Regions from separate parts of the Vibrio sp. genome, predicted to be linked through region 1. Evidence: predicted binding sites of a transcription regulator. Region 1 holds the regulator's gene; the other holds the start of a gene.
What was found. Region 1 encodes PurR, which represses purine synthesis genes. Its sites were predicted from a motif close to TNANGNAAACGTTTNCNTNA; they were not measured.

Region 1 (3,413 bases):
TAGAAACGAGCGACAGAGATTGGTGTCAGTCCCATTAGCAAGTTAATTAGGAAAAATGGGAAGACAGGGATTAGCCTTAGAGAAAAGAGATAAAATGCACCGTCACGCTCCACACCTTGATTGATCGCATTTAACTTATCCCCGAATTTGTCTTGTACCCAGTCTCGTAGCAAGAAGCGACTACTAAGGAAAGCAAGAGTAGCACCAATAGTGCTGGCAAAAGAAACAAGCAGCAAGCTCGTCCAAAAGCCAAACAAGGCGGCACCGAGTAAAGTCACAACCGCAGCCCCAGGGATAGAAAAGGCTGTAATCGCGATATAAGCGACGAAGTAAGTCAGTGCAGCAAAGATAAAATTCTCATTAATGTAGTCAGCTAGCGCTAGTTGCTGTGCTTTGGCATTCTCAAGTGTTAAATATTGGCCAAAGTTCATCGCTAAAAACACGATAAGAGTGACCAGTACTATGCCAATGATCAATTTTTTGTTCATAACAGCGTCCTTATACAATCTGCGCTCAAGGTAACTTGTGCCCTATAGTTACATACTTAAGTAAGTATAGGGAATCATTGATATAGGGAATAAGAACGAGTCATGAAGCAGAAAATTTCCATCAAAAGTAAAAAAGCCAGCATTATGCTGGCTTTTTATCAATCAGTTGGAGAGTTTGCTAAGTAACTCTTGTCGACGAGTTTGAGGTATTACTGACCAGTGCGTACCTTTTATTGCACCTTCTAGCGCCCAAAGTAACTCAACACTGACTTCTGCTGAATGAGAAGACTGAATAGCCTTATAAGCATTGACTGCGCCCGCTTCTTCCAAGGATTCAACGTCGTCAATCCCTGCCTTTTTCAGCATTCTTTCCGTTGCTAATCGCAAGTTAGGTAAATCTTTCAAGCGGTTAGGCTTAGCTTTTGATTGTATCTTTTTCTCTTCTTTTGCCGCTTTTAAAGCTTGTTTAGCAAGCGCTAATGTTCGTTCGGTGTCAGAAGAAAGATCATCAGTTAATGCAAAATATTTGGTTACGACGGGGAAACCGCGTTTTTTATAAACGTATGGTTCCAGCGCAAGGGTTTTAAACTGCTGTGTAAGCTGTTCATCAGCGCGCACGTGCAGTCTGTCATTTACCACCAAGGCAAACATCGTTTCATCTGCGAAAATGCCGAAGCCGCCAAACATTGAACGAGACTTAATTTGACCAAGTTGCTCAAACAGTCTCATTGAGTCTTTTAGTATTGGTTTATCCATGCTGTAATTTCTCGGTGTATATGTATACGCCACCAATTCAGGTCCGAGAGAGTAGCAAAATAATGCAGAAATTTTGTCAGTAAGGTGTCATACAAGAAAACACTTCGTAAAATATCGACGAATTCCATGTCTAGTGCTGTTACGTGTTAAGACGCGTCTAGATTACGAGAAATCTTATTGTACTAGTTTTGCATATTTGCCATCGGCAACCCCGCTGCCTTGTACTAATGACTTAAGGCCGGTGGCTTTGCGTCCCATCCTTTCGGAATGGTTTGCCCTGTTCGTGGCATTAATCGAACTATTTAAGAATAAATAATATTTGAGGTAAGTATCACACTTGGAGTGACTAAATGTGATCTTGGTTCAGTAAATTGATGGGGGTTATGCGTTTGGCTAATCAATAATCATATTGCCAAACGCATATCGTTATTACTTGTTAAGGTTGCGAACCGTACAACGCTCAACAATTTCTGGGTGCATTTCAAAAACGCGTTTTTCGTGTTCTTTGTCCTTTATGCGCTCTAGCAGAATTTCAAACGCATTTTTACCAACACGACGTTTTGGCTGGTGAACTGTTGTTAGTGGTGGAGAGAAGTATTCCGCTAACTCAATATTGTCATAGCCAATGATCGACATGTCTTCAGGAATTTGGATACCTTTCTGCTGTAGGCGGCTCATCAAACCAAGAGCCATAGTGTCATTGAAACAGAATACTGCAGTAGGGCGCTTGTCCATTGCGACGATCTTGTCAGCAGCTAGTACGGCTGTATCACATTCAAAGTTACCTTCGAGGATCCAGTCTTCGTTGACATTGAGTTCGGCCTCTTGCATTGCGCGTCGGTATCCCGCGATACGTTCTTGGCACGCTGCTTTTTCGAAGTGACCACTTAAACAAGCGATGTCACTATGCCCGCGTTCAATAAGGTATTTCGTTGCTAGGTAGCCACCTTCTTCGGAGTTATCGATGATCTTGTCTGCTTGGGAGCTCTCTGGGCCCCAATCCATAACCACTTTTGGAATATCTTTGTGGCGATCAAGCATTTCACTTAACTCTTCAGTTAAGTCAGAACACATAACCAAGATACCATCTACACGCTTTTCAGCTAACATGCGGATGTAATCACGTTGCTTCTCGTAAATACCACCGGTATTACATAGGATCAAAGTATAACCTTGACGGTAACAGTAGCTCTCTACACCATCGATAACTTCAGAAAAGAAAAGGTTGGTTGATTGAGTAACTAACATACCGATGGTACGAGTGCTGTTACATTTCAAGCTACGAGCAACAGCACTTGGTGCGTAATTCAGTTCCTGTACTGCTTCCATGACCTTTTCTTGGGTCGCTTCTGCAACAAAACGTGTTTTATTAATTACGTGAGATACCGTTGTCGTTGACACGCCGGCTAAGCGCGCTACGTCTTTTATAGTGGCCATAAGGTTCTGTCCTGTCGATGACTGCCACGGAACAATATTCCTAAGTTTAGGATAATCTGGCAGAAAGTATCAGAAACACAAAAACCGCTGTTAATTAGCGGTTTGTATTTATTAAATTCATTTTTATCGTTTGCGGTCACGATTCTAGACCGCAAACTGGAGAAGCGCAAATAAAAAGGCTTTTGTTACCGCTTAGGGTCACAAAAAGTAAGGTTTATTCACCTTTTAAGTAGCTCGAGTCGAGCTCTAAGAATGCGACCATCAAGTTCGCGATAGCAGAATAGAAACCAAATTCGTCAATGTTTTTACATTTCGCAGCAAATTGTGGTGTCCAACTTAGTAGGTGATCGCAGATAAATGCATCTTGTGCGGCCAACGCTTCTTCCATTGCACTTTCTTGCTCCAACTCGTTAGAGCGGATGATTAGGTTACCTAAAAAATCAAGCTCGATGGCAATATGGTCTGCGGGCTCATTAAGGTTCTCATCTACCTGCACTCCATATTGTTGGAGCAGCGCTTCAATTTCTCTCGCCGGTTCATCATTCAAGAGACCTGACTTACCGATGTACATTGAAGCGTAAGGCAAAGCTGAGTCTCTATCCGATTTAAGGAACAAATCACAAAAATCTGCTGATAGCTCTAGCTGAGCATCCTCTCGGTCCATTAGGCGGTTCAAAGCGTCAATGACGTCAGAAACGGCAGGTTTTAGTGCTTCGTTCTCACCCAAACCAG
Region 2 (3,413 bases), on a different contig from region 1:
GGCACATTGGTGGGCTACGCGTCATTAGGTGTGGACCTGAATTTCCTAATTGCGGCTGCGTTTATGTCTGCCCCTGCTGGTTTGCTGATGGCGAAAATCATGGTGCCAGAAACAGAAGCTATTGATGCTGAGACTGAACTCGACAATGTTGAAATGCCACGTGCCACCAACGTAGTTGAAGCTATGGCGGATGGGGCGATGTCTGGTTTGCGCATCGCAGTGGCTGTGGGTGCAACACTATTAGCGTTTGTTAGTGTGATTGCGATGCTAAACGGTATGCTAGGTTGGCTAGGCAGCTTAATGGGTACAGAGCTTAGCTTTGAACTTATTCTAGGGTATCTGTTTGCGCCTGTTGCATGGTTGCTCGGTATTCCTTGGTCTGAAGCGATTACTGCAGGTTCACTGATCGGTAACAAGATTGTTGTGAACGAATTTGTCGCATTTATCCAGTTAACAGAAGTGAAAGCGCAGCTAAGTGCGCACTCTCAAGCAATCGTGACGTTTGCACTGTGCGGTTTTGCTAACATCTCTACCATGGCAATGTTGATTGGTGGTTTAGGTAGCGTGGTACCAGAGAAGCGCCCATTCATTTCGAAATTTGGTTTCCGCGCAATTGCCGCAGGTGTCATGGCGAACTTAATGAGCGCATCAATTGCAGGTGTCATTCTAAGCCTGTAATCACTCCAACTCGCTCAAAAACAAAAGGGTTGATGTTATTGAACATCAACCCTTTCTATTTCTCTGAGGTGGTGTTTAAAGCTCTACTTTTTAGTGTGGAACTGTTCACACGCTAGCATGGTATTTTCAATAAGACTAGCAACGGTCATTGGACCAACACCGCCTGGTACTGGAGTAATAAAGCTCGCATTTTCTCTTGCTTTATCGTATTCAACATCGCCAACTAGTTTGCCTGATTCTAGACGGTTGATGCCAACATCGACCACCACGGCTCCTTTCTTGACCCAATCGCCAGGAATAAAGTTAGGTTTGCCAACGGCGACCACGACGACATCAGCTTGACGGACGTGCCCTTCAAGATCTTTGGTAAAGCGGTGACAAGTTGTCGTTGTGCAGCCTGCTAAAAGCAGTTCTAGTGTCATTGGTCGACCAACAATATTTGATGCTCCAACAACAACCGCATGCTTTCCTCGTAGCTCAATATTGTAACGGTCTAGTAGGGTAATAATCCCTTTCGGCGTACAAGAGCGTAACTTAGGGATGCGTTGTGCTAAACGTCCAACATTATAAGGATGGAAGCCATCTACGTCTTTCTCTGGATGAATGCGTTCCAACACGTGAGTAGCATCAATGCCTGCTGGAAGAGGTAGTTGAACTAGAATACCATCAATTTCAGCATCAACATTTAACTCATCAATAAGGGCTAGGAGTTCTTCTTCCGAAGAGGTTGCCGGAAGGTCGAATGACTTAGAGACAAATCCAACTTCTTCACAAGCGCGGCGTTTACTGCCCACGTACACTTGAGATGCTGGGTCTTCACCAACCAGTACTACTGCCAGACCAGGTGCACGCAGGCCGGCTTCTACGCGAGCCTTAACTCGAGCAGCAACTTCTGATCGAACAGTTTGGGAAATAAGCGTTCCATCGATATTTTGAGCAGTCATGACTTTCCTTCAATTAGAATGGCGAATAATTTGCAGCGCATTGTCGCAAATTATTTGATGAACATCTATAAGCAAACGTTTGCTTCGTGGTAATTTTAATCAATTGATGTGTTGGTGTCCTTTTTTTGTTCATTCAGATCATATTGTTACGAAAAGCCCTTGTTTTAAGAAATCGAACTCGTATAATCCTTTCCCTGTAGCGCGCCCTTAGCTCAGCTGGATAGAGCACGTCCCTTCTAAGGATGTGGTCATAGGTTCGAATCCTATAGGGCGTGCCATTTATTTAAAGACCCCGATAACTCCTCGAGTTGTCGGGGTTTTTGCGTTTTAGGTTGTGGCGTCTTTAGTGGTATATAGGTAATTTGGTGAATCTTGTTTGGATTTTAGGCATGGAAGGCTGCGGCAGATGAAGAATTTAGCCCTATTTGATTTTGACGGAACAATAACGACAGAAGATACATTTACAAAATTTCTGTTCTATTCGACGCCTAAACTTAGGTTATATCTAGGGTTGCTTATCGTATGGCCTGTCATTTTGTTGTACAAAGTTGGCTGGCTGCCGGCTTGCCGAACCCGACCTATTTTATCCTTTGTCGCTTTTTGGCGACGAGATGTTCAAATCGTAGAACAGCTTGCTCAGCAATTCTCTTCCACCTATTTGCCGACAGTGATAAGAGAAGTCGCTCAAAGGCGCTTGGAGCTGCATAAACAGTGTGGTGACGACATATATTTAGTGTCAGCAGGACTCAATCTCTATTTACAGTTTTGGTGCCAATCGCAAGGCATCGAGCTGGTATGCAGTACGTTAGAGCAAAAACAAGGACGTTTTACTGGGCGTTATCAAAATGGGGATTGTAGCCACGAGCATAAAGTGCGCTTGCTGACTCGTCGAGTAGATACGTCATCATACGTAAAAATCTATGCATATGGGGATACGCTTGAGGATTTACCAATGCTTCGACTTGCTCATGACGCTTATCTAGACTGGCGACCACTAAAGGAAATAGACGGCCATTCAATAAAGGCTTCTTAACTTCGCAAATAGTTTCCATAGCTTTCATTCCTATGTCGTATTTGTCGAATCGTTACAATAAAAGACTTAATTTGGTTCATTGTTCCGTCAAAATGCTCTGAGACGATTGATTGTAAGGTATGAAGTATTATGGAACAGCAACACGTTAGCGTAGAGTATCAAACGCAATTAGCAGGTCGAGGAGCACGATTGGTAGCCTCTCTGATCGACTCTTTGATTTTGGCTATTTTTATTCTCCCTTTAATGTATTTCACAGGGGGCTTTAGCGGTTTGATGCAAAGCCCACCAGTAGAGCCAAGTTTGGGATATTTGTTGGTTATAGGATTTGTTAATTTTGTATTGTTTGGAGCGATCAACCGAACACTTCTACGTGACAAGGGGCAAACGATAGGTAAGAAGGTGATGAAAATTCGCATTCAAGGCCTTGATGGTAAGACGCCTCGTCTTACTGAGTTGCTTTTCAAGCGTTACGCCTATTACTTCTTAATTGGCTATGTACCTGTCGTGGGTGGTTTTATTAGCATTCTTGGAGTCTTGTTCATTTTTGGCAAAAGCAGGCGATGTGTGCACGATTTTATTGCTTCGACTCAAGTTGTTCGCGCGACATAGGCTATTAGTCTGACTCAATAAAAAGCAGCGTTTACTAACGCTGCTTTTATGTTTGTGCTTTGTTTCTGTACATACGCAACGGTTTTCGGTAGCATGTCGCTCCTTCTTTGAACTCCGATTCAATCAGGTTAGTTTCCAGTTCTTTGTAT

Region 2: folD (bifunctional methylenetetrahydrofolate dehydrogenase/methenyltetrahydrofolate cyclohydrolase FolD) is a predicted target of PurR. The motif match lies at 1,690-1,709, and genes of this name have one in related genera.

Annotation. Positions count from the first base shown of each region.
Region 1 covers NZ_CFHWOM010000062.1:8,694-12,106, forward strand. Annotated here, with positions in the region: gene AC4MRV_RS19135 (TVP38/TMEM64 family protein) at 1-488, opposite strand, end outside; gene AC4MRV_RS19140 (TfoX/Sxy family DNA transformation protein) at 651-1,244, opposite strand; cyclic di-GMP riboswitch class I at 1,446-1,531, opposite strand; gene purR (HTH-type transcriptional repressor PurR) at 1,674-2,681, opposite strand; gene torD (molecular chaperone TorD) at 2,896-3,413, opposite strand, start outside.
Region 2 covers NZ_CFHWOM010000016.1:34,345-37,757, forward strand. Annotated here, with positions in the region: gene AC4MRV_RS11100 (NupC/NupG family nucleoside CNT transporter) at 1-678, shown strand, start outside; gene folD (bifunctional methylenetetrahydrofolate dehydrogenase/methenyltetrahydrofolate cyclohydrolase FolD) at 762-1,622, opposite strand; tRNA gene AC4MRV_RS11110 (tRNA-Arg) at 1,824-1,900, shown strand; gene AC4MRV_RS11115 (HAD-IB family phosphatase) at 2,029-2,655, shown strand; gene AC4MRV_RS11120 (RDD family protein) at 2,785-3,264, shown strand.